DNA from 4 places in the Micromonospora sp. NBRC 101691 genome. Region 1 is predicted to be linked to each of the others. Evidence: riboswitches for the same ligand, from Rfam matches in the RefSeq annotation. Region 1 holds a riboswitch; each other region holds the start of a gene.
What was found. Region 1 has a riboswitch for cyclic di-AMP ahead of QSK20_RS29930 (coiled-coil domain-containing protein). Riboswitches for the same ligand answer to the same signal wherever they lie in the genome.
Positions count from the first base shown of each region.

Region 1 (7,647 bases):
GTCCCGGGTGCGGGCGGATGTCCGGTTCCGCCCGGTCAGGCGACGGCGGCCCGCCCCTGCCGGAACTCCGGGCGACCTGGGCGGTTCCCGGCCGACGTCGGCTGCTCCGTGCCCAGCAGGGGGAGGACGTCGGAGGTCTCGGGCTCCCGTCCGACGGCCGCGAACGCCTCGTCGCGCAGACTGCGGGCGGACGCGGCGGTCAGCTCCGCGTCGTGCCACGCCGCCCGTTCCCGCTCGGCGGCAGCCCGGTGCCGGGCGAGCAGGTGGTCCCGGACGGCCCGCCGCACCACCCGTTCCTGCTCGACCGGGTGCAGCCGGGGGTCCCACCCGTTGCGGTACGCGAGGGCGTCGGCGAGCTGCTCCTCCGACAGCTCGCGGCGTTCGTACGCGGCCCGCGCGGCCCGGTGCAGGTAGCGCTCCCGGTCGGCGTACTCGGCCGGGGTCTGCGGGGTGTGCGGCAGGGGCAGGGCCGCGGCGGTGTCCAGGCGGCGCAGGTCTGCCTCGACGTCCTGGTACGCCGCCCAGGCGGCCTCCACCGCCTCCTGGGCGGCGAGCCACTCGGCCCGCCGACGCCCGGCGGCCACCGAGGCGCGCTCGGCGGCGACCGCCACCTCCTCGGCGTACCGGTCGAGGTCCTGTCGTTCCCGGGCCACCTCCAACTCGGTGGGGAGCACGGCCTGGCGGATGCGGCGGCCCACGTGGAACCGGTCCGGGCGGGCGAGCAGGGTGGCGACGACGGCCACGATGACGCCGAGGAGGGCCAGCCAGATGACGGCGGCCCGGGGTACGTCGAGGAGGACGGAGGAGAGGACGGTCTGCATCACCAGCACCTCGTGAGGGGAGGACGGGACAGGGCTCAACGGGGTGCCCGGTCCGGGCGGGCACGGGGGCGCGCGGCGCGGCGGGTGTTCCCCGCCCACGGCGGACGTCGACCGGCCCGGCACGGGATCAGTCCGGACGGTCGGTCGTGGACGGTCGGTCAGGCCCGGGGCGGGCCGCGTCGGCCGACGGACCCCTGTCCGGGGTCGGTGGCCGGCGGCGGAAGCGGAACGGCGACCGTGGTGGCGGTGCCCGGGTCACCGGTGGGGCGGACCGGCGGCGTCGGGGCGTCGGCGTGCTCGTCGACCGGCCGGGGCGGCAGTGGTGCCACGACCGGCCGGGCGGCCGGTTGCGGGCCGCCGACGACCGGGGCCGGCCGGAGCTGGGGTGAGGCCGGGAACGACTCGGCCGGGGTGGCGGTGGCCCCGCCGAAGGTCAGCGTCAGGACCAGGGCGGTCAGCGCCAGGCGGGTCAGCACGCGCAGGGCACGCAGCATCGTCGGCCCGATCGGGCGGACGAAGGCGGGCGGCTGCACCGTTCCAACCTAACGGGCGGTCCGCCCGGCCGCCCGTCGGCGACCGTGGTGTGACCGGACCCACCGGTCGTCCCGGCCACGTCGCCCCTGGTCGCGTCGCCGTCGACCGATCCGTCGACGTTCGGTCTCCGCGTCACGGCACGCCGGTACACGGTGGACCGTCCGGAGTCGACGGAGCCGGGTCAGGGGGTGGGCGAGCCGGCGGTGGCCGGACCGGTGTTGCCCTGGTCGGTGAAGAGCGCGAGCAGGGCCCCGACGTGCTGGTACGCCTCGGCGGGGTGCCGGAAGCGCCCGGCCGGGTTCACCGTGTACTCGTTGCGCCGACCGACCCGGGTGCGTTGGAGGTAGCCGCCGGCCTCCAGGTCGGCCACGATCGCCTGCGCGGCCCGCTCGGTCACGCCCACCTCGTCGGCGACGTCGCGCAGCCGGGCGGTGGGGTTACGGGCGATGGCGAGCAGTACGTGCGCGTGGTTCGTGAGGAAGGTCCAGTTCCGTTGGCTCCCGTTCTCACGCTGCGTCGTCGCCATGACCGTCATGTTATGACCTTCGCTTCGCATTCGGCGTCGCGCCCTCCGCTGTCAACACCTGAAACGCATATCACGTATCCCTTGACGTAGTTTGCGCTCCGTGTGACCGTGGTGGCTGGCCGTGTCTCCCCGTCGGGCATGCGGCCCCGGTCCGGAGAAGGGGTGGATTGAGTAATGGCCGTTCCCGGTGGACAACAGCCTCCGGCGAGTCCCGCGCAGGCGCTGGTCGAGTTGCAGTCGGGCAACCGGCGCTTCGTCACCGGCAACCCGCTGCACCCCAACCAGGACGCCGGACACCGGGCCGCGGTCGCCGACGGGCAGCACCCCTTCGCGGTCGTGCTCGGCTGCTCCGACTCCCGGCTGGCCGCCGAGATCATCTTCGACCGGGGCCTCGGTGACCTCTTCGTCGTCCGGACCGCCGGGCACATCGTCGGCACCGAGGTGCTGGGCAGCATCGAGTACGCGGTGAGCGTCCTGGAGACCCCGCTGGTGGTCGTCCTCGGCCACGACTCCTGCGGGGCGGTGCAGGCCGCCCGGGAGGCCGACGGCTCCGGGACCACGCCCCCCGGTTACCTGGGGGCGGTCGTGGGCGCGGTGGTGCCCAGCCTCCGCCAGGCCGCCCGGCAGGGCGTCGACGACATCGACGGGATCGTCGACATCCACATCGACCACACCGTCGAGGTGCTGTTGGAGCGCTCGGTGACGCTCAACCGCGCGGTGCGGGAGGGGCGGTGCGCGGTGGTCGGCATGTCGTACCGGCTGGCCGCCGGTGAGGTACGCGTGGTCCGGTCGATCGCCGCCACCGAGGACGTCGCCCTCGCCGCCGGGCCGGCCCCCTCGGCCCGCCACTGACCCGTCCGGCTCCGGCCGGTCACGCGAACGGGCCCCGCCTCCGGTCGAACGGATGCGGGGCCCGATTCGGCGTGGTGGGTCAGAGCATGGAGACGTGGACGTGGTCCGTGTGGTCCGAGGGCCCGCTGTACGAACTCCAGCCGGTCGCCGGGAACCAGATCTGCTTGTTCCAGATCACGTAGTAGATGCCGAGCACGTCGGCGTTACGGACGAGGAACGCGGTCAGGTTGTTGCCGTACTTCCGTTCCGCCGTGGTGTCCCACCGGCTGAACCCCGACTTCTGGAGCGACCAGTCGCAGGCCCGCCCCTTCGGATGCTCGTACGGCCCGCCCGGTCGGTAGCACCCGACGAACATGTTGAAGCCGGCCCGCTTGACCTCCTTGTACATGTGCAGGGTGCGCGGGGTGATGCAGCCGCCGGTGGTCGGGTCGTCCTCGGTGCAGCCCAGCGAACGCCAGTTGCCGTTGCTGTCCCGCCCGGGGCCGGGCCGGGCGGGCGGGGAGGTGGCGTCCACCAGGCCACCGGTCAACCCCATGCCGCCGACCAGGGCTAGGGACTTCTCCGCCTCGCGCTTGCGCTTCTTCAGGATGTCGGACTGCTTCTGCTGCTCCATGACCTCGGCGTCGAGCGCCTTCTTGGCCAGTTCCGCCTGGTTCTTGGCGGCGGCGACCGCGGCGACCTTCTTGCTGTTGACCATGTTCATCTCGTCCAGCGCGCTGGCCCGCTTGACGAACGAGTCGGGGGTGTTGGCGTCCAGCAGCATGGAGGCGGGGCCGACCCGGCCGGTCATGTACGACCGCACGGCGATCGTGGCCACCTGCGGGGTGAGCGACTTCAGCTCGTTCTGCGCCCGTTCGACCTCCAGGGCGAGGGTGAGCTGGCGCTTCTTCGAGGCGTTGAGCTTCGCCTGAGCCTGGGTGTAGCTGCGGTTCGTCTCCTCGATCACCTCGTTGAGGAGCTTCGGCTGCTCTCCGTCGTGCCCGGACGGGCTCGACGGCTCGGCCATGGCCGGCGCGGGCACAGCGGCCACGGCGAAGGCGGCGAGCACGGCCACGACCGGTTTCAGCCAGCGGCGTAGGGGTGCCGTCACAGTGTTCCCTTCCGTCGACCGCCGACCGGGTTAGCTGACGGGTTCGGGGCGGAAGTGGCCCCTACCGCTGACGCGGATGCACCCCATGAACCTGGTTCCCCGGTTCGCCGGTGGGCGATTAGGCGGTGGCTCCGCTGGCGCCGGTGCGCGCCTTCGGCGGTAACCGGCAGCGAGGTTACCTGACAGTGGGCGTGGGGTTCTACGCCCGGATCCCGACCAAAAGCGTTATTTCCCTATTGCTTTCCGTCACTCGTGTCACATTTGTCAAGATCATAACGATTGGTGGTCACTCTGCGGAGTTTCACCATGCCGGATTCGTGTTCCTCGGGTGGCCCGGTCCGGCGGCGGAATCGGTGACCCCGGTGGCGGCACGGGGACCGCTGAGGGCGGCGAGGGCGTCGTCCCGCTCACCGGCCGGCCGGGGCGGGCGGCGGCTCGGCGTGCCACCCCGGCCGGCGGTGGTCACCAGGGCGGCCAGGCCGGTGGTGATCGGTACGGCGGCGATCAGCCCGAGCGTCGCGACGATGCTGCGGACGATCTCCTGGGCGAGGAACTCGCTGGTCACGATCTCGCTGATCCCACGCGTGTCGGCGGTCAGCAACAGCAGCAGGGGCAGCGACGCGCCCGCGTACGCGAGCACGATCGTGTTGACCGTCGAGGCGATGTGCGCCCGGCCGACCCGCGTGGCCGCCCGGTAGAGCTGGAGCCGGGTGAGGTCGGGGTTGGCGCGGGCCAGTTCGGTGACCGTGGCGGCCTGGGTGACCGTGACGTCGTCCAGGACGCCCAGGGAGCCGATGATGATGCCGGCCAGGAGCAACCCGTGCAGGTCGACGTCGGCCTGGAACATCGACAGCGTGGTGGCGTCCTCGGAGCCGTACCCGGTGAGGTGGGTGAGCGCGGTCGCCAGGCTGCCGAGCACGCCGGTGAGCACCAGGCTGGCCAGGGTGCCGAGGACCGCGACGGAGGTCTGTGCGGTGACCCCGTGGGTGAGATACAAGACCACGAACATGATCAACGCGGCGCCGGTGACCGCCACCGGCAGCGGGGACTCGCCGGCACCGATACCGGGCAGCACGAAGGTGAGCAGGATGGCGAAGCTGGCCACCAGCCCGCCGAGCGCGGCCAGGCCGCGCCAGCGGCCGAACGCGACGATGGCGACGGCGAACGCCAGGGCCAACCAGATCAGCGGCTTCCCCCGCTGGTGGGCGGCGATGGTGTAGCTGCTGACCGTCGGGTCGGCCGGGTCGGTCAGCACCACCAGGACGATCTCGTCGCCGACCTCCACCGAGGGCGATCCCGGCCCGGCGGGCAGCGCCGTCTCGACCTGCTGCCCGGCGTCCGGCCCGGTGTCGACGGTCACCGTGGCGGTCCCGCACGGCCCCTCCGTCGTCCCCTCCGGGGCCTCCGGCGTGGGTGGGCAGGGCTCGGTCACCACCCGCGTCACCGTGCCGTGGTACCGGGCCGCGTCCTCGCCGCCGCCGACCGACGGGGCGTCCCGGGGCCAGAGCACCAGCGCCGCGACCAGGGTCGCCAGGAAGAGGGGGACCACGGTCGCGATCAGGACACGCCGTACGCGCGGCGGCGCGGCGGCGGTGGGACGGCTGTGGTCGTGGCCCATGCTTCTCCCAACGATCCTGGCGTGGCGGGTGCCCTGGCCGGACCATTCTGCCGGGTCCGAAGCCGCAGCTCGCAGCCTGTTCGGCGGCCCGGTCCGGTTCCGCGCGGCTCGGTGGGGAGTTCGCCGGCGCACGCTGTCGAGCTGCCCCGTCCATGCGTCCACCGGTCACCGGCACCTCCCGTCATGCCTGTTCGCCAGCTCACACCGCCGTCCGTCGTCCAGCCGCGCGTCACACCAGATCCGGGTACGCCGCGACTGGTCGTCCTCCGCGCTGACGGTGGCCTCCCCGAAGTCCATTTCCGGCACGTGCCCGAGGGAGTCGCGCAGCGCGACCGCGAGGGCGACGGCGTACTCCCGGTCGGGCAGCGTCAGCGGCAGGTGCAGCACCCATCGGCCCACCGTCACCACCCCCCGTGCCGAGGGCCGGAGTCCGCCGGCCGGCGCTGGGCGTACTCGGACTGCCAGCGGCGCAGCGCCTGACGAATCCGATCCCCGTCGGCCTCCACGGCCCGGATGTGCCGGTGCAACCGCTCCACCTCCCCGGCGACCCGGTCGAGATGGGAACGGACCTGGTCCGGTGCGAGTCCGCGCCAGCACCGGTCGAATTCCGCGCTCCGGATCTGGTGCGGCCCGAGCCGCCTGCCGGTCAGGTAGATCACGGCCGTCGGCCTCTCCCCGCCGGGTCCGCTGCGTTCGCGGGAAACTGCGCCGCGAGCGCGGCGACGGTCTCCCGCAGGGCGGCGGCGGTCAGTTCGAGCTGCCCGGCGGCCCGTGCCCATTCCCCGGTCGCCGCCTCGACGGTCGGGCCGTCCTCCCCGGCGGCCCGGAGCTGTTCCCCGGCCACCCTGATCCGGTGCGGGAACCGGTCGATCCGGTCCGCCGCCGCGCGGAGCCGGACGACGACCGCCTCCACCGTGACGGCCACGTCGTGGCCGGGTGCGCCTCGTCCGCAAGCCGTTCGCAGGCGCGCGACGCCCAGGCCGAGCAACCGCTCCGCCTCGTCGGCCAGGTCCAGCGCGTGATCGGCGCTCTGCTGCGCGACCCGCAGTGCCGGATGCGTCGCGCCGAGCCGTGCCCGTTCCAGCAGGACGACGGCCGCGCCGACTGCGACGTACGCCTCCCGCAACTCGTCGGCCACGCCGGACACCGCCCAGGTGGCACTGGCCACCGGCACGTTTCTGACCTGCGGGTACGCGGGCAGCGTCGGCGTGACAGCCGGCTCGACCGGCACCGGCAGGTACCGGTCCGGACAGGGCCAGGCGCAGCCGCAGCCACAGCGCCGCCAGGCCGTACGCCAGTCGCGGCGGTGACGCGGAGCGAGCGGGACGGGATGGGGTCGGGGCACGGGACCTCCCTCTTTCGGGCTCTCGGTCAGATCGCGGTGACCGTGGGTGTACAGCCTGTCCGTGCCGCCCTAGGATTCGGAACAATCCGCTTCGGCATGATGACTTTGGGTGACCGTGTCGGGCTGGATGGGGGTGCGGCGACGTGGACCGAGGAGAGTGGGGGAACGTGTGGGAATCTCGCCGTCCGAGTTCCTGTTGCGCGAGCTGCGTCGGCGGCGGGTGGCCGCCGGACTGACCCAGGACGCGTTGGGTGAGCGGGTGCACTACTCGAACACGCACGTCAGCGCGATCGAGACCGGCGTCAAGCCACCTAAGCCGGAGTACCTCAAGGCCGTGGACGAAGCCCTGGAAACCGGCGGAATCCTGCTCAGCCTCTGGGAAGACCTGGTGCGTGACGCGAGCACTCCGGTGTGGTTCCGCAACTGGATCGAGATCGAACGCCAGGCACTGTCCCTACGGTGGTACGAGATGACGGTCCTGCCGGGGCTGCTACAAACAGAGGCGTACGCGCGTGCGGTGTTCTCATCTGGTGGACTGCTGACGTCCGAAGAAGTGGAACGCAGGACGGCTGCCCGCATCGCCCGTCAGGAGGTGCTTACGCGGGACTCACCACCACAGTTCGTGGCGGTCTTGGATGAGCACTTGTTGCATCGGGAAGTCGGCAACGCGGCGCTGATGCGCGACCAGTTGTCCCAACTGGTGGAGTTGTCTGCCCAACTTCCGTACGTACGAATCCACGTCGTTCCCTCTTCCACCGGGGCGTACGCTGGCATGAGCGGTCCCTTCGTGATGGCGACCCTCGAAGGAGGGGATGAGTACGCCTACCTCGACAATCAGCTTCAGGGGCAGGTGGTGGACGA
Region 1 covers NZ_BSTB01000029.1:5,799-13,445, reverse strand. The annotation lists gene QSK20_RS29950 (hypothetical protein) at 36-821, opposite strand; gene QSK20_RS29945 (hypothetical protein) at 980-1,354, opposite strand; gene QSK20_RS29940 (helix-turn-helix transcriptional regulator) at 1,537-1,890, opposite strand; gene QSK20_RS29935 (carbonic anhydrase) at 2,056-2,733, shown strand; gene QSK20_RS29930 (coiled-coil domain-containing protein) at 2,813-3,823, opposite strand; cyclic di-AMP (ydaO/yuaA leader) riboswitch at 3,828-3,958, opposite strand; gene QSK20_RS29925 (YibE/F family protein) at 4,125-5,441, opposite strand; gene QSK20_RS29920 (hypothetical protein) at 5,607-5,840, opposite strand; gene QSK20_RS29915 (DivIVA domain-containing protein) at 5,843-6,100, opposite strand; gene QSK20_RS29910 (hypothetical protein) at 6,097-6,786, opposite strand; gene QSK20_RS29905 (helix-turn-helix domain-containing protein) at 6,956-7,647, shown strand, end outside.

Region 2 (7,647 bases), on a different contig from region 1:
TGAGCGGCATTCGCATCGGTAGATTTCCCTCGGGGCGCGAACCCGGGGCGGCGATTCTTTCCGTCGGACGATTCGCGTGGTGCCATGGCGGGTAGCCGTTGGTTACCGCCGGGTACCCCCGTCGGTCCGGGCGCAGGGGAGGTGGCGATGCCGGAGGGGTTCGAGGTGCGGCTGCCGGACGGCGTCCGGCTGCACGGGGAGACCACCGGCCCGGCCGACGCCGAGGTCACCGTGGTCCTGGTGCACGGCTGGACGCTGGACGGGCGCAGCTGGCACCGGCAGCTCGCCGGCATCGGCGAGCAGCTCGGCGACCGGGTGCGGCTGGTCACCTACGACGCCCGGGGGCACGGCCGGTCGAGCTGCATGGCGCTGCGCACGGCGACCCTGGCGCAGCTCGGTGACGACCTGGTGGCCGTGCTGGACGAGGTCGCGCCGACCGGGCCGGTGGTGCTGGTCGGGCACTCCATGGGCGGGATGACCGTCATGGAGTACGCCCACCGCCACCGGGCCCACTTCGCCGCCCGTACCGCCGGCCTGGTCTTCGTGGCCACCACCGCCGAGGGGCACACCCACACCGCGTACGGTCTCTCGCCCCGGATCGCCCGCCTGATCCGGCTGGCCGAGACCACCGGGGCCGGGGTGCTGGCCCGGTGCGGCTCGTGGCGGCCACCGCGCGCCCTGCTGCGCGCCCTGCGACCGTCCCTGCGCTGGTTGCTCTTCGGCGACCGGTGCGACCCGACGGACATCCGGCTGGTCACCTCGGCGGTGGCCCACGCCTCGCTCCGCTCGATCGGCGGTTTCCGGGCCTCGATCGGGACGCAGCACCGCCTGGACACCCTCGCCGAGCTGGGCGACGTGCCGGCGGCGGCGCTGGTCGGCGACCGGGACCGGCTCACCCCGCCGCCGTGCGCGGAGTCCATCGCGCAGGTGCTGCCGACCACCGAGCTGACCGTCTGCCCCGGTGCCGGCCACATGCTGATGATGGAACGCCCGGAGGAGGTCACCACGGCGATCGTGACCGTGCTCCGGCAGGCGCTTGCCACGCCCGACGCCACTTCTTCCAAAAGGTTACAACGGGACTAATCACGTCGGGATCGGGATGGCCCGACCGTCGGTCGAGCTGCTGCCCGTACCCTCGGCCGGGTCAGATTGGCGCGGGTCCGCGCCGCCCGCCGCCAGCACAGGAGCCCGTGCGTGACCGACCAGAGCACCCTCGAGCAGGAGATCGCCGCCGAGCAGCGGCATCTCGACCGGGTGTACGCCCGGCTGGCCGAGCTGCGGCGGTCGGCCGCCCGGGCCGAACGCGAGGGTTACCGGCTCGCCAAGGTGGGCAACTTCGGCGCGCTGGTCGAGCGGGACGCGATGGTCTTCCACGCCGCCCAGCGGCGGCACCTGCTCGACGCCGAGCACGAGGGGCTGGTCTTCGGCCGGCTCGACCTGCGGGACCGCTCGGTGCTGCACGTGGGGCGGCTCGGGGTGCGCGGCGAGGACGCCGAGACCCTGGTGGTGGACTGGCGGGCCCCGGCCGCGGCGGCGTTCTACCAGGCCACCCCGGCGCAGCCGCTGGGTGTGGTCCGCCGCCGCACCATCGGCTCCGCCGCCGAGCGGGTCACCCGGATCGAGGACGACCTGCTCGACCCGGCCTCGGCCCCGCCGGAGATGCCGGTCGTCGGCGACGGCGCGCTGCTGGCCACCCTCTCCCGGGCCACCGGGCGCGGCATGCGGGACATCGTCGCCACCATCCAGCGGGAGCAGGACGAGGCGATCCGCTCCCCCGGCTCGGGCGTGACGGTCGTCTCCGGCGGACCGGGCACCGGCAAGACGGCGGTGGCCCTGCACCGCGCGGCGTACCTGCTCTACTCCGACCGCAGCCGGTACGCCGGCGGCGGCATCCTGGTGGTCGGCCCGTCGACGGTCTTCGTCGAGTACATCGCCTCGGTGCTGCCCTCCCTCGGCGAGGAGACCGCCACCCTGCACTCCCTCGGCTCCCTCTTCCCGGGCATGTCCGCCACCCGCACCGACCCGCCGGAGGTGGCGGCGGTCAAGGGCTCGCTGCGGATGCGCCGCGTACTGGAACGCGCGGCCCGGGACGCCGTCCCGGACGGCCCGGAGGAACTGCGCCTGCTCTACCGGGGGCAGTTGCTCCAGCTGGCCCGTCCCGAGCTGGACGCGATCCGTACCCGGGCGCTGCCCCGGGGCGCCCGCCGCAACGAGGTGCGCCGGGCCGGCTTCGACGGGATCTTCGCCGCGCTCTGGGCGCAGGCCCGCCGGATCGGCGTACCCGGCCTGCCCGAGCAGCGGGCCTTCGAGGACGAACTGGCCGACCGGACGGAGTTCCGCGAGTTCCTCAAGGCGTGGTGGCCGCGCCTGCACCCGCGCCACGTGCTCGGCTGGTTGGCCCGGCCGGAGCGGCTGCGGTCGTACGCCGGGGGGATCCTTTCCGGCGCGGAGATCCGCGCGCTGACGGCGGCCTGGCGGACGCTGGACCGCGACGGGCTGACCATCGCCGACATCGCGCTCCTCGACGAGCTGGACGCGCTGCTCGGCCAACCGATGAAGCCCGCCCGCCGGCGGCGCGACCCGTTCCAGCTCGCCGGCGGGGTCCGGGAGCTGAGCACCTTCGCCGACCGGCAGCGCGCCCAGCGGGCGGCGGCCCGGGAGCGGCCGGTCGACTACCGCGACTACGCGCACGTCGTGGTCGACGAGGCGCAGGACGTGTCGCCGATGCAGTGGCGGATGCTCGGCCGGCGGGGTCGGCTCGCGTCCTGGACGGTGGTCGGCGACCCGGCGCAGACCGCCTGGACCGGCGACCCGGTGGAGCTGACCCGGGCCCGCGACCAGGCGCTCGGCCGGCGTAAGCGGCACGAGTTCACCCTGACCACGAACTACCGCAACTCGGCGGAGATCTTCGCGGTGGCGGCGGCGGAGATCCGTACCGTCCACCCGGACCTGCCGCTGCCGACGGCGGTCCGGTCCACCGGCGTGCACCCGGTGGCGCTGGCCGTGCCGGCGGAGCAGCTCGCGGCGCGGACGGCCGAGGCGGTCGCCGCGCTGCTGGCGGAGGTGGCCGGGACGGTGGGCGTGATCACGCCGGTGCCCCGCCGGGACGAGGTGGCCGGCTGGCTGGCCCACCTGGACTCGCCGCGCCTCCAGGTGGTGACCAGCCTTCAGGCCAAGGGCATGGAGTACGACGGGGTGGCGCTGGTCGCCCCGGGCGAGATCCGCGCCGACCCGGGTTCGGGCGTGCGGACCCTCTACGTGGCGCTCTCCCGGGCCACCCAACGGCTCACCACCATCGATCCGGTCGCCTGACCCGCGCTGCCCCACCCCGGCCGGGCGCCTTCCGACGCGCTTTTCTGGTAGCAGGGGTCCCTTGTTACTCATTAATGAGTAACAAGGGACCCCTGCTACCACCCTGCACCCTGCCACCTCGCCTGCTTGCGTTCCGGGCGCCTTGCGGGCAGTTACTTGCATACATAGCGATGTGAACATACATTGGGTCCGGACCGAACGGGGAACGGAGGGTGGGGGCGTGGGCGCAGGTCATGACCACCACGGCGGGATAGCGCACGCCGCACAGCGGCACACCGGCCGGCTCTGGGCCGCGTTCGGCCTGCTCGCCACCCTGATGGTGGTCGAGGCGGTGACCGCGCTCGGGACCGGGTCGCTGGCCCTGCTCTCCGACGCGGGTCACATGTTCACCGACGTGCTCGGCATCGGCATGGCGCTGGCCGCGATCACCGCCGCGCGGCGGGCCGGCCGGGATCCGCAGCGCACCTTCGGCCTCTACCGACTGGAGGTGCTCGCCGCCCTCGCCAACGCCGTCCTGCTCTCCGGGGTCGCGGTCTACGTGCTGGTCGAGGCGGTGCGCCGGTTCGGGGACCCGCCGGAGGTGACCACCGGACCGATGCTGGTGGTGGCGGTGCTCGGCCTGCTGGCAAACGTGGTCGCCTTCGCGCTGCTGCGCGAGGGCGCGAAGGAGAGCATCAACCTGCGCGGGGCGTACCTGGAGGTGGTGGCCGACCTGCTCGGCTCGGTCGGCGTGATCACCGCCGCGGTGGTCATCGCGCTCACCGACTGGTGGTGGGCCGACCCGCTGGTCGCGGTGGCGATCGGGGTCTTCATCCTGCCGCGCACCTGGCGGCTGGGCCGGGCGGCCGTGCGCATCCTGGTCCAGGCCGCGCCGGAGCACCTCCAGGTCGGCGCGGTACGCGACCGGTTGAGCGCCGTCCCGGGCGTGGTCGAGGTGCACGACCTGCACCTCTGGACGCTCACCTCGGGGATGGAGGTGGCCTCGGCCCACCTGACCACCGACCCGACGGTCGAGGTCGGCAGCGTGCTCGCCGCCGCGCGGACCGCGTTGCACGAGGACTTCCACATCGACCACGCCACACTCCAGGTCGAACCCGGCGAATCGCCGGGCGTCTGCGGCCGGGTCGAGTGGTAATTAGGACAGACTTAAATCTGGAAGTGTATTGTCCCGCTATGCCAGTTATGCCGATGTCATCTCGCGGGAGTGGTGTGGCCAACGCTGCCCCTGGGATACCGGCTTCGGTAGTCTCGGACCCGGTCACCGCCGGGCGGCGCCCTCCGGCGCCTGCGGTGACCGCCGCCTAATCGCCGGTGACGGCGAGCCGGGGAACCATGTTCTTGGGGTGCATCCGCGTGAGCGGTAGGGATCTTCCGTCCCGAACCCGTCAGCTAACCCGGTCGGCGGCTGACGGAAGGACATGTGCATGCCAGTAGTGGCACCCGTACGACGTACCGCCGCCCGGATGGCGGCACTGGTCGCCGCGACAGTCGCCCTCGGCGTCGCGGCCACGCCGGCCGTCGTGGCCCCCGCCACGGCGGCGCCTCCGCTGACGGCCAGGGCGCCCGGGGACGACCCCGAGGGCGGCACCCCGGCACTGCGCGCCCAACTGGAGGCGGCCAGCAAGGGGTGGCTCGACGCGAAGGACGCGCTCGCGAAGTCGGTCACCCGCCAACAGAAGATCAACGAACATCTCGGCACCATCGAGAAGGACCTGGCGGTCCGCGACGAGAAGGTCGGCGTGATCGCCGGGCTGGCGTACCGGACCGGCCGGCTCGGGCCGGCCTCGGCGTTGCTGGCCAGCGACTCGCCGGACAGCTTCATGGACCGGGTCGCCGCGCTGGACGCGGTGGCCGCCAACGAGGACCGGGAACTGCGGGGCCTACTCAGCACCCGGGAGCAGGCCAACCAGGCCAAGGCGGCGCTGAACCGGGAGATCACCGAGCAGCGCAAGCAGGTCGCGGTGATGGAGAAGCGCAAGCAGCAGGCCGAGCAGGCACTGGTGGTCGCCAACCGGAAGGCGGCGGTCACCACCCCCAGTGGCGGCAGCAACTCGACCCGGTCCGCCACGGCGAAGCCGGCACCGCGCAACCCCGACGGCTCCTGGCCGCCCGAGTCGTGCAGCGTCAACGACCCGACGCCCGCCGACGGCTGCATCACCCCGCGCACGCTGCACGCGCTCAACCAGGCCAAGGCCGCCGGCTTCACCCGGTACGTCTCCTGCTACCGCCCCGGCGGTTCCGGAGAGCATCCCAAGGGCCGGGCCTGCGACTTCGCCGCACAGAAGAACGGCTTCGGCGGCGACGCCACCGGTGGCGACAAGACGTACGGCGACAACCTGGCGGCGTACTTCAAGAACAACGCCAGCCGGCTCGGCGTCCTCTACGTCATCTGGTACCGGCAGATCTGGCTGCCGAGCAGCGGATGGAAGTCGTACAGCGGAGCGGGCGGCGACCCGTCGAGCGACCACACCAACCACGTCCACCTGTCGGTCTACTGAGCCAGCCGACGCGGCCCGTCACCCCTGAGGGGTGGCGGGCCGTTCGCTTGTCGGCGTGGGGCAGCCACGGGGAACCCGGGCCACCGCAGCGGAACCGGCGACACGTGGCGGCGTGCGCTGCACCCGGTTCGGCGGGTCGTGCACCTGAGCTGACCCCGACGGGGGGCGGCGCGCACCGGTCAGGCGCCGGGCAGCACCTCGGGCTCGGGTGCGGCGGCGGCACCGGCGAAGTACGGCTCCGGCGCGCCGAAGAGGCCGAGCAGGCCGGTCACCCAGAGCTGCCGGTGGACGAACCGGCTGGGCTCGGTGACGACCAGCTTGACGCCGCTCACCTCGGCGGTCTGGAAGCCGGCGACCATCGCGCTGATGCCGACCGAGTCGATGAAGGTCACCAACCTCATGTTGAGTTCGATCCGCGCCGGGCGGCTCTTGGAGAGCACCTCGACAACGGCTTCGCGTACCTCGTACGCGGTGTCGACGTCGATCTCACCACGCGGGGCGATCTCCACGACGCCACCGGACAGGACCGACTGGACAATCGACAGGCTCACGCGAGCACCTCCACTCGCCCGTCTCCGGGCGCCTCATCAGTACGCGGGCCGCGACCGAGAGTATTCCTCCGACAGCCTCGGTCGCCACCCCCGGGGATGAGCAATTCACGGATCAGGAGCGACAAGTCGCCCAATTCCGACTCTCCTTCCCTCCCCGAACACCCGGTCCCGGGTTCCGCGCACCAGCAACCAGGTTAGCGGTCGCTCTCCGGGGCGGTGCGCAACCATCCGTCCGGGCGCGCCCGGACGGCGCGGCCCGCCTCCCACCAGCCATTGACCGGCCTGCCTAGCATCAGCCCCACCGGAGGAACCGGCATCGACCAAGGAGCCATAGATGATCAAGAGACTGCTCGGACTGGCGGGCGTCGGCGCCCTGCTCGCCCTCGTGCTGGCCTGCGGCTTCGGCGGGGCGGGCGACGACGATGACGATGACGACGACGACTTCGCCCGCGGCGTCGCGGTGGTGACGCTGCGCTGATCGGGACGCCCTGTCCGGCCGTCCGGATCCGGGGCACCGATGACCCTCGGTGATCGACATCACCGGACGGGTTTGTCGGAACGCCGGACGGGGCACGTGGTATCCCGCGCTGGCCCGACCGGGTGTCCGCCCGGACGGGCGACATGACCGACGGGTGGACGCCGACGCGCCGGCCCGACGCCGTGGTCCGCCGTGACCGCCGGTACCCCGAGGAGGTAACCAGGATGATCGGATCCACTCTGCTGGAACGCCGCAGCAAGCCCGAGCGGATCGCGGACCAGGCGTGGCGACACCTGACGTCCGCGGTCACCTCGGCCGGCGACAACGTTCGCGACACCGCCCGTTCCGCCCGACGGAACGGTCTCACCTTCGCCGACGACGCGGGCGACCTGGTGGGCACCGCCGCCGAGGAGGCCCGTCGGCGGGCCGTGCACGCCTTCGACGCGCTCGCCGGCCGCCGGCCCGCGCTGCCCTGGGCACTGCTCGTCGGCGCCGCCCTGGCCGGGGCGGCGATCGGCTGGGCGGCCGGATCGGCGGCACGTGCCGTCGCCGCCCGGGGCGACCGGGAGGCGGAGGACATCGAGTTCGTCGACGTCGACCGCCCCAACTCGCCGGCCGGCCTGGACACCTGAGCCGGCCCGAACCGTCGGACCCCTGGTCACCGTGCAGGTGACCAGGGGTTCGCGCGCTCGCGGGACTCAGATGGCGGTGATGTCCGCCGGGGCCCGCTCCGCCCGGGACAGGGCCCGCAGCACCGCCGCCTGACCGTGTCGCCGGACAGCGAGCCGGGTGAGCAGGCCGAGCACCG
Region 2 covers NZ_BSTB01000001.1:701,572-709,218, forward strand. The annotation lists gene QSK20_RS03015 (alpha/beta fold hydrolase) at 148-1,083, shown strand; gene QSK20_RS03020 (HelD family protein) at 1,195-3,312, shown strand; gene QSK20_RS03025 (cation diffusion facilitator family transporter) at 3,533-4,447, shown strand; cyclic di-AMP (ydaO/yuaA leader) riboswitch at 4,601-4,732, shown strand; gene QSK20_RS03030 (coiled-coil domain-containing protein) at 4,746-5,810, shown strand; gene QSK20_RS03035 (STAS domain-containing protein) at 5,990-6,361, opposite strand; gene QSK20_RS03040 (hypothetical protein) at 6,696-6,839, shown strand; gene QSK20_RS03045 (hypothetical protein) at 7,064-7,471, shown strand; gene QSK20_RS03050 (maleylpyruvate isomerase N-terminal domain-containing protein) at 7,538-7,647, opposite strand, start outside.
Region 2: another riboswitch for cyclic di-AMP. It lies ahead of QSK20_RS03030 (coiled-coil domain-containing protein); the one in region 1 lies ahead of QSK20_RS29930 (coiled-coil domain-containing protein).

Region 3 (7,647 bases), on a different contig from region 1:
GCGCCTGCCTCCCGCTCGCGGTCACCCTGACCCAGCTCCAGCATCTGATCTCGGCGATGGTGGTGCTGGTCGGGATCGTCCTGGTCACCGGGGAACCGGTGACCCTGGAATGGCTGCTGGTGGTGCCCGCGGTGCTGCTCCAGTCGCTCTTCAACGCCGGGCTGGCGCTGGGCATGGCCCGACTCGGGGCCAAGATCACTGACCTCAAGCAGCTCGTGCCGTTCATCCTGCGCACCTGGATGTACGGGTCGGGCGTGCTCTACAGCGTGGACGTCTTCACCGAGAACGTCGACAACTCGGCGCTGGTCGCCGTGATCCACGCGAACCCCCTGCTGATCTACATCGAGCTGGTCCGGCACGCGCTGATGGAGAACGCTCCGCTCACCTCCTCGGCGCCTCAGCTGTGGCTGCTCGCCACCGCCTGGACCATCGTGATGGCCGTCGGCGGTTACCTCTACTTCTGGCGCGGCGAACAGGAGTACGGCCGTGGCTGACACCAGCACCGCACCCGTCTCGGCGGCGGTCACCGCCGACGGCGCCCGAATCCCCACCGTGGTCGTCGACGACGTGCACGTGGTCTACCGGGTCCACGGCGCCGGCGCCGCCGGCAGCCACAGTCCGGTCGCCGCCTTCAAGCGGCTGGTCTCCCGGACCCAGGCACCCACCGTGCGCGAGGTGCACGCGGTCAAGGGGGTCACCTTCACCGCGTACCGGGGCGAGGCGGTGGGCCTGATCGGCAGCAACGGCTCCGGCAAGTCCACCCTGCTGAGGACCATCGCCGGACTGCTCCCGGTCAACAAGGGCGCCGTCTACACGCAGGGCCAGCCCTCGCTCCTCGGGGTCAACGCGGCGCTGCTCAACGACCTCTCCGGCGAGCGCAACGTGACCCTCGGCTGCCTGGCGATGGGAATGCCACCGGAGGAGGTGCGCCGCCGCACCCCCGAGATCATCGAGTTCTCCGGGATCAACGAGCGCGGCGACTTCGCCTCGTTGCCGATGCGCACCTACTCCTCCGGCATGTCGGCCCGCCTGCGCTTCGCGATCTCGTCGGCGAAGAACCACGACGTCCTCCTCATCGACGAGGCGCTCGCGACCGGTGACCGGCGGTTCCGGCGGCGCAGCGAGCAGCGGGTCCGGGAGCTGCGCGCAGGCGCCGGGACGGTCTTCCTGGTCAGCCACCAGATCGGCACCATCCGGGAGACCTGTGAACGGACGATCTGGCTGGAGTCGGGCGTGATCCGCGCCGACGGCCCGACCGCCGACGTGGTCGCGGAGTACGAGGCACACATGGGCGGTAAGTGACCGGAGGCGGACTATCCGTCACCCAGCGGGGTCGTCCGCTGTCGGCTTCGGTCCGGCCGGGCGCTATGGTCTTTACGACCGTGCGCCCGGCCGTCAACCGTGCGGTACCCGGCCGTTCACCCGCACCGGCCCCGCGGCTTCCGACGCCCTATGACTTCCCGTGCCCCTAGTGAGGATTCGGCAATGACGCAGGACCACCCCAACGGAGCCGGCACCGGTACGGAGGCCCCGGCCCCGTGGCGCCCCTCGCGGACCGTGGCGGTGGTGCTGGCCGGCGGGACGGGCTCCCGGGTCGGCCTGGGCATCCCGAAGCAACTCGTCAAGATCGCCGGTAAGCCGATCATCGAACACACCGTCGCGGTCTTCGAGGCGGCTCCCGAGATCGACGACATCCTCGTGCTGATGGCTCCCGGCTACGTCGACGACGCCCGCGCCATCGTCGAAGCGGCCGGCTTCCGCAAGGTCCGCCAGGTCCTCCCCGGCGGTGGGACGCGCAGCGACACCACCCGGCTGGCGCTGGAGGCCATCGGCCCGGACGACTGCAACATCCTCTTCCACGACGCGGTCCGTCCCCTGCTCAGCGGGCGGATCGTCCGGGAGTGCGTGAACGCGCTCTGGACCTACCAGGCGGTGGACGTGGCGATCCCCTCGGCGGACACCATCGTCGAGGTGGGCGAGGACGAGTGCATCACCGGTATCCCGGTGCGGTCCCGGCTGCGGCGCGGGCAGACCCCGCAGGCGTTCCGCTCCGGCACCATCCGCGAGGCGTACCGGCGGGCGGCCGACGACCCGAACTTCGCCGCCACCGACGACTGCGGCGTGGTGCTGCGTTACCTGCCCGAGGTGCCGATCAGGGTGATCGACGGCTCGGACGAGAACATCAAGGTCACCCACCCGGTCGACGTGCACCTGGTGGACAAGCTCTTCCAGCTCGCCGCCGCGCGGGCTCCCCGTCCGGTGGACGAGCACCGGTACACCGAGGAGCTGACCGGCCGGACGCTGGTGGTCTTCGGCGGCAGCTACGGCATCGGTCACGAGCTGGCCGAACTGGCCCGCCGCTACGGCGCGCAGGTCTTCCCGGTCAGCCGCTCCACCACCGGCACCCACGTCGAGCGGGACGCCGACGTGCAGGCGGCGTTGCGGACCGCGTTCGAGGCCACCGGCCGGATCGACCACGTGGTGGTGACCGCCGGGATCCTGGAGAAGGGCGCCCTGGCCGAGATGGACGAGGCGACCATGGACCGCCTCCTCCAGGTCAACTTCGTCGGGCCGGTGACCGTCGCCCGGCACGCGCTGCCGTACCTGCGCCAGACCAAGGGGCAGCTGCTGCTCTACACCTCCAGCTCGTACACCCGGGGCCGGGCCCGGTACGCGCTCTACTCGGCGACCAAGGCTGCGCTGGTCAACCTCACCCAGGCCCTCGCCGACGAGTGGGCCGAGTTCGACGTCCGGGTCAACTGCGTCAACCCGGAACGCACCGCCACCCCGATGCGCACCCGCGCGTTCGGCGCGGAACCGGAACACACCCTGCTCGCCGCCACGACGGTGGCCCGGGCCTCGCTGGACGTGCTGTTGTCCGACCTCACCGGCCAGGTGATCGACGTCCGCCGCTCGGCCGACGATCCGGTGGTGCCGGCCCAGGCCGGACCGGCCCCCACTGCCGGACCCGCACCCTCCGCCGGACCGGCATCGTCGGCCGCGCCGTCGGCCCGCTGAATTCGCGCCCCCACACCCCACGCGACAGGCAGGAGAGTCAGCGAAATGCGTGGCACCCTGGTCCGGAAACTACTCGCCCGGTGCCTCACCGTGGGCCTGGCGGTGCTGGCCTTCCTCCTGGTCGCGCTCACCGGGGCGACCCTGCCCGGACTGGTGCTCGCGGTCGCCGCGCTGGCCGCCGGAGTGTGGGAGCGCCGGGTCCGTCCGGGCGCGGACGTGGTGGCCGAGTCCGTCCTGGTCGCCGCCGGCGTCCTGGTCGGGTACGCCCGCCGTCTCGACACCGGCTTCGACCCCGCCCTGGTGGCGACCGCGTTGGTGCTGCTCGCGCTCGTGCTGCTCGACGGCCCGCTGCGGGACGCCGGGGGGCTGGAGATCCGCACCGCCAACCTGCCGGTACGGCCCGGACTGACCACCACCCACGTCGGCACGGCGATCCCGGTGCTGCTCGGCGCGGTCGCGCTCGGCGCGCTGCTCGCCCTGCCGAGCTGGTACGCCCTGGTGGTCAGCCTGCTCGTCGGCGGACTGGCCGGGGTGGTCGGCCTGCGCCTGGCCCGACGGCGGTTCCGCCCGTCGACCGCGGCCAGCCCGGTGGCCCGCGCGCTGGCCCGGCACCAGCCGGAGTTCCTGCTCTACTTCTCCGCCCCGCCCGGCTCGGAGTACCAGGTCACCATGTGGCTGCCGTACCTGGAGCGGATCGGGCGGCCGTTCCTGGTGCTGCTGCGCGAGCCGGAGTTCCTGGCCCCGATCGCGGCGGCCACCCGCGCGCCGGTGGTGTACTGCCCCACGCTGAAGGCGATCGACGAGGCGCTGGTGCCCAGCCTGCGGGTGGCGTTCTACGTCAACCACGGGGCGAAGAACGCCCACTGCATCCGGTTCACCCAGCTCACCCACATCCAGATCCACCACGGCGACAGCGACAAGGCGCCGAGCGCCAACCCGGTCTCGGCGATCTTCGACCGGAACTTCGTGGCCGGGCAGGCGGCGATCGACCGGTACGCCCGCGCCGGGGTGCACATTCCGGCGGAGAAGTTCGTCGTCGTCGGCCGCCCCCAGGTGGAGGCGATCGGGGTACGCCGTCCGCCGGTGCCGATGCCGGCCCAGCCGACCGTGCTCTACACCCCCACCTGGACCGGGCACCACGCGGACGCGAACTACTGCTCGCTGCCGGTGGCCGAGGCGGTGGTGGGGCGGCTGCTGGCCCGGGGCGCGACGGTGATCCTGCGGGCCCACCCGTACACCGCGCAGAACCCGGAGTCGGCGCGGCAGCTCGCCCGGGTGGAGGAGTTGCTCGCGGCGGACCGTGCCCGCACCGGCCGGCAGCACGTCTGGGGCACCGACGCCAGCCGGGCGATGAGTCTCGTCGACTGCGTCAACCGCTCCGACGCGCTGATCTCGGACGTCTCCGGGGTGATCTCCGACTACCTCTACTCCGGCAAGCCGTACGTGGTGACGGACATGGGCGCGGACGGCGACGCGTTCACCGAGCGCTTCCCGCTGGCCCGCTCCGGCTACGTGCTGCGCCGGGACCTGGCCGACGTCGACACCGTGCTGGAGCAGCTGCTCGGCACCGACCCGCTGGCCGAGGCGCGCTGGGCGATGCGCACCCACTACCTGGGTGATTTCCCGGTCGAGTCGTACGCCGAGGGTTTCCTGTCGGCGGCCCGGGCGCACCTCGCGCCGGCTGCCGTTCCGGCCACCCGCCCCGGCCAGGCGGACCAGCCGGTCAGCGCGTAGCTGCGGTGGTAGCAGGGGTCCCCTGTTACTCAAAAAGGAGTAACAGGGGACCCCTGCTACCAACCACCCCAACCGGCGCGGCGGTTGCTCCCGCGCGAGGGCTCAGGCGGAGTAGCCCCGGGTGGCGGCCCAGTGCGCCAGGCCGATGGTGGTCATCCAGTACGAGCCCGCGGCGGCGTTCGCCGGGTCCGCGATCTTGACGGTCCGGCCGTCGTCCCGGTAGCCGACCACGGTCAGGTAGTGCCCGCCGGGGTAGGAGTGCCAGCCACCGGCGACGTCGGTGGCGGATCCGGCGATGTTGACGACGACGGCGTACCCGTTGCCGACGGCCCGCACCACGTCGGCCTGGAGCCGGTCCATCTGGGCCGGGGTGGCCGCGTTACCGGGGATCGTCCTGGTCCGGTAGACGTCCCGGCCGACCAGGTCGTTGAGGACCCGGGTGGTGTCCTCGGCGGAGTTGGTGCCGGCCTGGGTGGTGTTGAGCCGCTGGGCGAGGTCGTCCTGGCTGCGGACGACGTCCCGGGCGGTCAGCGCGATCCGGGTGGCGGCCGGGCCGCAGTAGTAGAAGGTGGTCTGCTCCTGGTACTGGATGTCGAGCACCTTCGACGCGGGCGGCTTCGGCGGGGTGGGGCTGGCCGTCAGGTCCGGGTTCGACGAGCCGGTGGCGGTGGGCGACGCGGACGGCTTGGCCGGCGGGGTGGTGGCGACGGCCGACGGGCTGGCCGGGGACGCGGTGGCACGGTCGTGCTGCCGGGACGCGGCGGTCGACCGGTCCGGCTCGGCCGCCGTGGCGACGGTGTCCTCGCGGTGCGTCGGCGTGCCGGGGTCGACGAGCAGGACGCCGGCGGTGGACGCCGCCACCAGCACCGCCGCCGAGGCGGCGACCTGGTACGACCGGCGGACGGGGAAAAGATTGAACGGTCGCGGGACCGGGTACTTCACGGATTCCTCCACGGAAGACAGGGGTGGAGAGCGGCGCACCCGGTCGACGCACGGTGGACCGTGCGTGGGGTCGACGTCGGTGTGGGGTGCCCGCCCGGACGGCGTCCGAGGGTGGACGACGGGGTCAGTGCCGGCGGCGCGGACGGACGGCCGGCGGCACCGGGGCACCGTGGAGGAGCCGGGTAACGGGGGCGAACGGCACGAGGTACTCCTTCCGATACCGCCTACCGGGTTAGCTGACGGATTCGGGCGGGAAGATCGCCCTACCACGGGTCGGCCCCGCGGATTCACCCCGGACGTACGTGGGTCCCCGGCTCGTTGCGCACGATTAGGCGGGCCGGCGCGGTGTCGCCCTTTGCGACCTACGACCGCACCAGACGGGCCGACACTACTGACGCCGCAATCCACTGCCAACCCCCGCGAGCTGGGCAAACAGCACAGCACACCCGGAAGTCGGGTACGTTCGTGCCGCTGACGTCGCTCAATGGGACGACCGGTTTTCCGAGTACCGTCGGGCGATTTCCGGACGGCATCGGCACAACCACCTCGGCGCAGTCGACGCGGAACGGGACGACCGGGGTCGAAGGTGCGGGGAGAACGGCCGTGGTCCGGGTCACGTCACGATCCGGTCACGCTCGCGGCGGGGGTGCGCATCCCGTGCGCCCCGGCGGTCATCCCACCCGCGCCGGCCGCCACCGGGAGGCGAGGCGAATCGCACCGGGCAGCCGCCGGGTCGCGACGACGGTCCGGGTGCTCGCCCGGAGACGTTCCGCCGCGAGGGACGCCTCCGCCGCCAGGGACCGGGCTGCCGTCGCCGCGACCTCCGCCTGCCGCCAGGCCACCCGTTCCCGCTCGGCCGCCGTCCGGTACTCCACCCGCCGCAGGTCACGGACCACCCGGTGCAGAATCGCCTCCTGCACGACGGGGTGCAGCCGCGGATCCCACCCGTTACGGCGGGCGAACACGTCGCTGAGCTGCCGCACCGACAGGTCGCCCCGCCAGTAGGCGGCCATCGCGGCCCGGTGCAGGAAGCGTTCCCGGGCGACGTACTCGGCCGGGGTGCGGGGGGTCCGGGGGGCGGGCAGGGCGGTGGCCCCGGCGAAGCGACGGGCGGTGGTCTCCGCCTCGTCGTACGCCCGCCAGGCCTGCTCGACCCGTTCCTGCGCGGTGAGCCACCGCTCCCGGCGACGGCGGGCGGTCTGGGCGGCACCGGCCGCCGCGACCGCCACCTCCTCGGCGTACCGGCGCAGGTCCGCCGGGTCGGGGGCGGCGGGGTCGGAGGTGGCGGCCGGCGGGGAGAGCGTCGCCTCCCGCTCGGGGCGGGCCACCAGGACGGTGAGCACGGTCAGGGCGAGCACGAGCAGGGCGGACCAGATGGCGGCCGCCCGGGGCACGTCGACCAGGAACTCGTAGAGAACGACGTCCACGTCGGCACCTCACGGGACACGGGAGCGGGTGGGGCCGCACGCCTCGGACGCCGGATCCGCTGGCGGTGGAGCCACCGGGACCGCCGTCGGCGGGTGCGGGGTGAGGTTCGTCGGATCAGCTTCGCCCCGAGGGCGGGACACCCGGGGTGGACGGATCAGCGATGTGGTGGGGCCCGGGAACCGCTCACGCCGGCGTCGGTCGCGGCCATCGGCCGGACCGGCCGGTGTCCGGTCGGCGCCGACCCGGCCGGCGGGGCATCGGTCGCGGCGACCGGACCGGTGGCGACGAGCGGCGTCTCGTGGCGGGTGTCCGGGCCGGCGGCGCGGACCGTGGTGCTGTCGGCGACCGGGCCGGAGAGCGGGGACGAAACCAACACGCCGTGGGCGAGCGGGGACGTGCCCGGCACGCTGTGGGCGACCTGCTCCGTGGCGACGGGTGCGCCCCGGTCGACGGGGAACCACTCGGCCGGGGCGGGCGGACTCCCGGTGGAGAGGCCCCCGGCGAGGCCGCCGCTCAGCGCGAGGG
Region 3 covers NZ_BSTB01000002.1:527,736-535,382, reverse strand. The annotation lists gene QSK20_RS06460 (ABC transporter permease) at 1-494, shown strand, start outside; gene QSK20_RS06455 (ABC transporter ATP-binding protein) at 487-1,302, shown strand; gene QSK20_RS06450 (bifunctional cytidylyltransferase/SDR family oxidoreductase) at 1,486-3,018, shown strand; gene QSK20_RS06445 (CDP-glycerol glycerophosphotransferase family protein) at 3,064-4,752, shown strand; gene QSK20_RS06440 (C39 family peptidase) at 4,855-5,706, opposite strand; cyclic di-AMP (ydaO/yuaA leader) riboswitch at 5,901-6,039, opposite strand; gene QSK20_RS06435 (hypothetical protein) at 6,366-7,121, opposite strand; gene QSK20_RS06430 (hypothetical protein) at 7,277-7,647, opposite strand, start outside.
Region 3: another riboswitch for cyclic di-AMP. It lies ahead of QSK20_RS06440 (C39 family peptidase); the one in region 1 lies ahead of QSK20_RS29930 (coiled-coil domain-containing protein).

Region 4 (7,647 bases), on a different contig from region 1:
ACTCCCGAGGAGATCGAGGCGCAGATCGACAAGCAGTGGGAGCAGTTGGAGCCCACGATCGAGAAGTACAACGAGGTCCGCAGCCAGCTCAAGGTCAACCAGAAGAAGTCGGCCGACCTGGAGAAGAAGATCGAGCCGCTCGCGTTGCAGAGCGACATGGCCATGAACCGGATCGGGGCCCTGGCCTCCCGGCACTACATGACCGGCCCGTCCCAGGAGATCGGCGCGCTGCTGGTCAGCGCCAAGCCGGGCACCCTGGCCGAGCAGATGGGCATGCTCGACCGACTCGCCGCCCACCAGCGCAAGGAACTCCAGGGGGTGGTGGAGATCCGGACCAAGTACGAGGTCGAGAAGCAGAAGCTGGACACCATCATCACCAGCCAGACCCAGCAGGAGAAGGACCTGGCGGCGAAGAAGACCACGATCGACGCCGAGATCAAGCGGCTGCGGGCATCCATGCCGAAGACCGCGGTCAGCGCCCCCGGCTGCCCGCTCATCAAGGGTGTGATCAGCAGCGCCGCCAACACCGCCATCAGGACGGCCTGCGCCCAGGTCGGTGACCCGTACGTCTGGGGCGCCACCGGGCCGAACTCCTTCGACTGCTCCGGGCTGACCCAGTACGCCTACAAGGCCGCAGGCATCCACCTGACCCACTTCACCGGCGCGCAGTGGCGCGAGACGAAGGTGATCAGCCGCGCCGAGGCCCGCCCCGGTGACCTGGTCTTCTTCTTCAGCGACCTGCACCACGTCGGGCTCTACCTGGGTAACGGCATCATGGTGCACGCCCCACGCGCCGGCAAGCCGGTGCAGGTGGCCAGCATCAGCCACATGCCGGTCGCAGGCTTCCGCCGCCCGTACTGACCGACTCTTCCGCGAAGGGCCCCGGCCATCGGCCGGGGCCCTTCGCGCTGGGCGAACGAACCGTGCCCACAGTGGTTACTGTCGGAAATCAGCAGGTGGCACTCCCGCGAACCGTGTTGCGGATCGACGACGGTCGTCTCTAACCTCGGCACTTGCCGAGCCGGTGACAGGTCCGCCAGTCCGAGGCGGCAACGGCTCGACACCGCCGAATCGCACGACGGCGGCCGTCTGCTGGAGAAGGAGCCGGCCGACCGGCACGTCGCCACAACGAGAAACGTCGCCACAGCACGAGCGAACCGGGGAACCACCAGCACCATCGGGGTGAATCCGTACCCAAGGTAGGGCGCTCCCTTCCCGCCCGAACCCGTCAGCTAACCCGGTAGGCGGTCAACGGAAGAAGGAGTCAGGAGCCCGGTGGCACACCATGCCCCGCGGCGATCGTCCGTCCGGACGGCCCCGGCTGCCCGGACGACGGCTGCGCCGCGTCCATGCTGGTCCCGCTTCACCACCGTCTTCACCGTCCTCGTCGGAGCCACCGTCCTCGTGACGGGCGGCACCGGCGTGGCCCACGCCGAACCCTCGGTCGCCGAGATCGAACGCCAGATCGACCGGGAGTGGAACGCCCTCGAACCGGTCATCGAACAGCACAACGCCACCCGCCAGGCGCTCACCGCCAAACGACGGGAGGCGGGGGCGCTCGCCGCCCGGATCGGGCCGCTGAGCCGTCAGGTCGACCAGGCGATGAGCAAGGTCGGCGGGCTCGCGGTACGGGCGTACAAGGGGGAGAACGCCTCCGCCCTCAACGCCATGCTGGCGGACCCGACACCGGCCACCGTCGTCCACCAACTCGAACTGCTCGACCAGTTCGCCCGTCGGCAGCAGGCCGACATCCGCCACGTGGTCGAACTGCGGGACCAGCTCGGCGCCCGCAAGGCTCCGCTGGACCGGCTGATCACACAGCTCAGCCAGGCCGAACGCCAGTTGGACGCGAAGCGGCGGCAGATCGACGCCGACATCGCCCGCCTTCAGAAGATGCGCCTGGCGGCGTACGGCAACGGCGCTGGCACCAGCCTGCGTCCCGCCCCCTGCCCGGCCGCCTACCCCGGCGGTGCCGCCGGAAAGGCCGTCACGTTCGCCTGCGCGCAGATCGGCAAGCCCTACGTCTGGGGCGCCGAGGGGCCGAACGCGTACGACTGCTCCGGGCTCACGCTCGCCGCCTGGGCCCGGGCCGGGGTCGCCCTGCCGCACAACGCCGCCCAGCAGCGACGGGTGACCGCCCGGGTGGGCCAAAGCGAGCTACGCCCCGGGGATCTCGTCTTCTACTACTCCGACCTGCACCACGTCGGCATGTACGTCGGCAACGGCTGGCTGGTGCACGCCTCCCGGGCCGGCGCGCCGGTGAAGATGAAGCGGGTCGACGACGGCCCGGTGCACAGTTACGGCCGCCCCGGCTGAGGTGGTAGCAGGGGTCCCCTGTTACCGCTTTTTGCGTAGCAGGGGACCCCTGCAGGCACCCGGCGAAGCCGCGCACACACCACCACCGGCACAACGACGGGTGTCGGGGCGGTGGGTGGCGGGACAGCGGTGGGGTCAGCGAGTGGGCCAGGTGCGCCAGTTCCGCCAGGCCCGACTCGGGGTGGGCCCGCGCTGCCCCTGGTAGCGGGAGCCGTAGACGGCGGAGCCGTACGGATGCTCGGCCGGCGAGGAGAGCCGGAAGATGCAGAGCTGGCCGATCTTCATACCGGGCCAGAGCGTGATCGGCAGGTTGGCCACGTTGGAGAGTTCCAACGTCACGTGCCCGGAGAAGCCAGGGTCGATGAAACCGGCGGTCGAGTGGGTGAGCAGGCCGAGCCGGCCCAGACTCGACTTGCCCTCCAGCCGGCCGGCGAGCTGGTCGCCCAGCGAGATGACCTCCAGCGTGGAGGCGAGCACGAACTCGCCGGGGTGCAGCACGAAGGGCTCCCCCTCGGGCACCTCCACCAACGAGGTGAGATCGTCCTGCTGCATCGCCGGGTCGATGTGCGTGTAGAGGTGGTTGTTGAAGACCCGGAAGAGCCGGTCCAGGCGTACGTCGATGCTGGAGGGCTGCACCAGACTCGCGTCGAACGGTTCCAGCGCCAGCGTGCCAGCCTTGATCTCGCTGACGAGGTCCCGGTCGGAGAGCAGCATCGCACCACCATATCCAGTGCCGTAGCCTCCCCGATCCGGCGGGTGACCAGCGCGTCGGACTGCTCTTTCGTACGCGTGTTCGATAGAATGTCGGTATGGCTTCCTGGTCCGAGTTCGCCACCGACGAGCCCCGCCTCGCCGACGCGATCCGCCTTCTCCTGCAGCAGTACGGCCCCGGCTTCGGCTACCTGGCCACGGTCCGGGCCGACGGTGGCCCCCGGGTCCACCCGGTCTCCCCGGTCATCACCGACGAGGGGCTCTTCTGCTTCGTCATCGACTCGCCGAAGCGCCGCGATCTGGAGCGCGACGGGCGGTACGCGCTGCACTCGTTCCCGCCGGAGGAGAGCGACGACGAGGCGTACGTGGCCGGGCACGCCCGGCCGGTCACCGACCAGGCCCGGGTGGCCCGGCTGGCGGAGTGTTTCCGGGCCGAGCCACGGGCGGACTGGCGGTTGTTCGAGTTCACCGTCGACGTGGCGATGCTCGCCCGGCGCGATCACGTCGGGCCGGAGGCTTCCGGCGTGGGGCAGGGCGGTCCGGCGGTTCAGGTCTGGCTGGACCCTCGGGCACGTGACTCACCGGGTGCCGGCCAGCCGTCGGCACCAGGACCACGGGTCGGGCGACGGCGGGCCGCGCATCGGGCCGCGGCCTGAGCCTGGACACGCCGATGCCGGCTCCGTCGGACGGAGCCGGCATCGGGCGGTACGTCAGCGCCGTCAGGCGGCGCGGTAGGCGTTCCACGCGGTCAGCATGCGGCTGGCCTGGCCTGCGGTGAACTGGTACATGCACGAGTCGTAGGTGTAGTCCATGAAGTTGGTGATCGGGTCCACGCCGGCAGTGGCGCAGGTGTCCCGACCGGTCGGGCACTCGAACGCCGGCGACGCCTCCGCCGGGGTGTCCGAGACGCCGTCGCCGGAGCCGGAGCAGCCGCCCTGGAAGGTGTGGTACAGGTTCAGCCAGTGGCCGACCTCGTGGGTGCCGGTGTCGCCCTGGTTGTAGTTGGTGGCGGTGCCGCCCGGCAGCGACTCGCTCAGCACGACGACGCCGTCCATGCTGTTGAGCCGGCGGGTCGGGAAGGTCGCCCAGCCGAGCAGGTCGTCGCTCAGTTCGCCGAGGTAGATGTTGAGCGTGCCCTTGCCGCCCTCACGCAGCGAGGTCTTCATCGAGCGCTCGGCCGAGGAACCCTGCACGATCGGGTACCACGCCGGGTTGGTGACCCGGTTGATCTTCTGAAGCTGGAAGGCGAACGCGGTGGCCGTGCCGCCGGTCGCACCGCTGAAGGACTGGTTCAGCACGCTGATCTGCGAATTGACCATCGAGTCCGGGATGTTGCCCCCGGCCCGGGTGCTGTCCCGCTGGATCACGTGCACCACGACCGGGATCGTGATCGAGGCGTTCGCCACCGGACCCTGCTTGAGGTCGGTCCGCTTGGCCCGAGCGGCCAGCACGGCGGCGAGGTCCGCCTCGCGCTCACGGACCTGCTGCGGGGTCAGCTCGTTCGGCTCGTGCTTGGCAATGCCGCCGACCTTGATCTTCGAGTGGGCATGGGTGTCGGCCGGCTCGACGCAGGCCTCGTCCGCGTGGTCCGCATGGGCCGCCGCAGGAGCGACACCGATTGCCGCCGTGCTGAGCAGCAGGGCGAGGGTCGTGGTGGCGACACCGGCCACACGCCGGGTCAACAGATTAGGACGAAGGCCCATGTGTCCACCTCTTTCTCTCGACGTGACAAGAGGCGTGTCACACCGAGGCTGAGAATCTTGGGGCAGAGGCTACATCTCATCGACACATTTGAAAATGGGCATGTGTTGCTGCGCTGTAACGGTTGGTCACGTCCGGGTCGACGAAGCTCGGGTGCTGTCTCCGGGGCCGCCCGTTCCGACCGGTCGAGGGCGGAGCACGGGTCTCCCCGGCGACGCGGGTCGCCGCAAAGGGGTACCTTGGTGCGGACGGCGAGCCGCTCAGGTACAGTGGTGCCGCCTGCGGGTGTAGTTCAATGGCAGAACATCAGCTTCCCAAGCTGACAGTGCGGGTTCGATTCCCGTCACCCGCTCCACCACGAAGGCCCTGGTCAGGACGCAAGTCCTGACCAGGGCCTTCGATGTTCCAAGGTCAACGATCACGCGGCGTGCTGTTGACGTGCCATTAGCTGTTGGCGCTTGTGGGCCTTACGCTGCTAGTAGGTCGGTCAGTGCTGCCATGTGGGCGACACGCTGGCGGTGTTGTCGGGCTTGTAGCACTAGGTTGGCGACGACCAGCGCGGGGTCAGAGTCGGCTATCTCAATCCGTAGGTTGTCGCGTACCCATGGAGCAACCTCGCTCCATCGGTAGAACACTGTGCCTTCCCGAGCGGGGTTGACGGGGGGTGGGAAGTTGCCTGGTCCTCGTTCGCCGCTCGCGTACCGTCGCACAGACTCTCGGCTCTGCCCGATACGCTCGGCGACATCAGCCAACGTAACAAGATCCTGATCGAGGATACGGAGCGCGACCAGGCCGACCTCGTCGAGGCTGTGTACAGCGGTAGCGATCGCGTCCGCCATGGTCTCCGCCTCCCGGTCGAACTCTGCGATCGGGAGATTGTTCTCAGTGCCGAAGGCTGCGTCGTCGCAGCCGGCAACGAACAGGGCGTCCAGCTCGGCATCGGTAGGCTGCCGATCGAGCACCACCGTAAAGATGTGTGTTGTCATGGCCTACCTCCTTCCAGCCTTACGTGGTGGCGGATGACCCCTCCGGCGGCAAGGGGTGGATGTGACTGCGCGTGAACCGTTCGATCTGTTTTGCATGGCTGCCCGCGTCGCGCGGCGTAGACCAGACGCCTCGGGTAGCGGAGCAACGTTCACAGATCACCTGTCCCCACCGATGGCCCCGGTGGATCTCATCAACGATGAGGCCAGCTTCAGCCGCCCGGCGAAGCGCATGCGCAATCTCCTTCTTGGGGTGGCGACCCGCCCTGACCATATTCCACTCCTAGGGGGATGGATGCCTTGATTTCGGACATGTTGGCTCCAAATCTGGTAGATCCTCCGCGCTCGGACTAATAGGGATGTTTTCCCAGCACGGAAGGGCCTGGTTGGGTGGCCAGCAGGAACGCGTGAAGGGGATGCAGGGCCTGCTGTCTGGTGCAATAGTACACCGCCCGGTGCAGTAGTGCACCAGGCTGGGTGTGCCTAGCCCACACCACACCGGGGCTGACCGCCTCAGCGCCGCCTACTCTGTCGCGGTGGGCGCGGGCAGGGTTTGGCGGCTGTACCACCGGGGCGAGCTGGTTGGCGAGATCGACGAGCAGAGTCACGACTTCCCGTGGACGTACGGCCGGTTCCGTCCGCTGTCGGGGTTCGAGCCGCTGCGTCCGCTCTTCGTCGCGTGGAACGCCGCCGTCGATGCCGAGGACGACGAGGCGATGGAGCGGGCCTACGACGCCGTGCGGGCCGCCGTCACGATGAGTCACCCGGACGGCCGCCAGGTGGCCGAGTTCCTGTTGAGCATCGAGGACGACGAGGCCGGGTTCCGGTGGCACGATGAGCCGTTCGAGGACGGGTAGGCCGGGCCATCCACGGGCCATAAGCCGGGGTAAAACCAGGCCAACCGAGGTCACCAGGGACCGTGCCGAACTGGGGAAACGCCGTACGACGGCCTGATCTTGTGCGATTCCCAGCTGACAGTGCGGGTTCGATTCCCGTCACCCGCTCCACTACAAAGGCCCTGTTCAGGACGCGAGTCCCGAGCCAGGGCCTTTGATGTCTCCGGTTCCCGTGATCCGATCGCGGGCACGCCCGAACACGTCAGATGCCGGCGGTTCCTCGCGTAGAGCGAACCATCACGGCTGTGGCCACTGCGGCTGCCGCATACGCCAACAGCACCGCCAGAGCCGTCCAGGCGATCCCCGCAGGTCGGACGCCGCAGCCCAGGACCGCACCAGCAGCTAGGCCGACGGCGGAAACGAGCCAAGGTCGCGGCAGCCGGCTCAGAAGCGCGACGACGAGGCCGGTCTGGTTGCAGAACGGCAGGCCACAGCCAAGGAGAACAATGCTCAGCACGCCGAGCGCGTCAGCGCTGTTGGTGTAGTTGCTGCTGTCCGCCCGCGCATACGCTTCGGCGAACCGGTACGCCAGATATGCCGCCGCCACAACAGCAGCACCAACGCCCGCCCCGCGGACCGCTAGGCCGAAGATCGCTCGGGTCGACATCCCGAGCATTGTCCCTCCCAGCCTGTCGCGCGTCTGCTTCAGTCGGACGGGTCATCCCGATTGTCGGCGGCTCACCGCTGATGCCGGACGCTGCCACCCCATGAGAGAACCGTTTGCCCTGCATCGCTCTGGCAACGGCGAGTGCCAACGCCCCGTGCGGCACCAGGCGCGTGAAGGTGAAGGACATCAGCGCTTCCCGTCAGCGACCGGCCGGTACGGCTGTCCCGTTCCGCCGCTGGTGGGTGACGTCGACGGCTCTGCTGCGCCTGTCCCGCACTCTTTCGTACTTTCGGAGGTGCCGGGCGGCGGATCGGCCGGAAATCCCAGGCCGTAGGGTGTGATCATGCGCATCGGCATCGTCATCCTCCCGGACCAGCGTTGGTCCGAGGCGCAGCGGCGCTGGCGGCAGACCGAGGAGTGGGGTTTCGACCAC
Region 4 covers NZ_BSTB01000005.1:248,097-255,743, reverse strand. The annotation lists gene QSK20_RS11790 (C40 family peptidase) at 1-861, shown strand, start outside; cyclic di-AMP (ydaO/yuaA leader) riboswitch at 1,130-1,262, shown strand; gene QSK20_RS11785 (C40 family peptidase) at 1,405-2,316, shown strand; gene dcd (dCTP deaminase) at 2,452-3,030, opposite strand; gene QSK20_RS11775 (pyridoxamine 5'-phosphate oxidase family protein) at 3,126-3,683, shown strand; gene QSK20_RS11770 (zinc metalloprotease) at 3,747-4,730, opposite strand; tRNA gene QSK20_RS11765 (tRNA-Gly) at 5,010-5,083, shown strand; gene QSK20_RS11760 (helix-turn-helix domain-containing protein) at 5,196-5,714, opposite strand; gene QSK20_RS11755 (hypothetical protein) at 6,248-6,568, shown strand; gene QSK20_RS11750 (hypothetical protein) at 6,810-7,214, opposite strand; gene QSK20_RS11745 (LLM class flavin-dependent oxidoreductase) at 7,552-7,647, shown strand, end outside.
Region 4: another riboswitch for cyclic di-AMP. It lies ahead of QSK20_RS11785 (C40 family peptidase); the one in region 1 lies ahead of QSK20_RS29930 (coiled-coil domain-containing protein).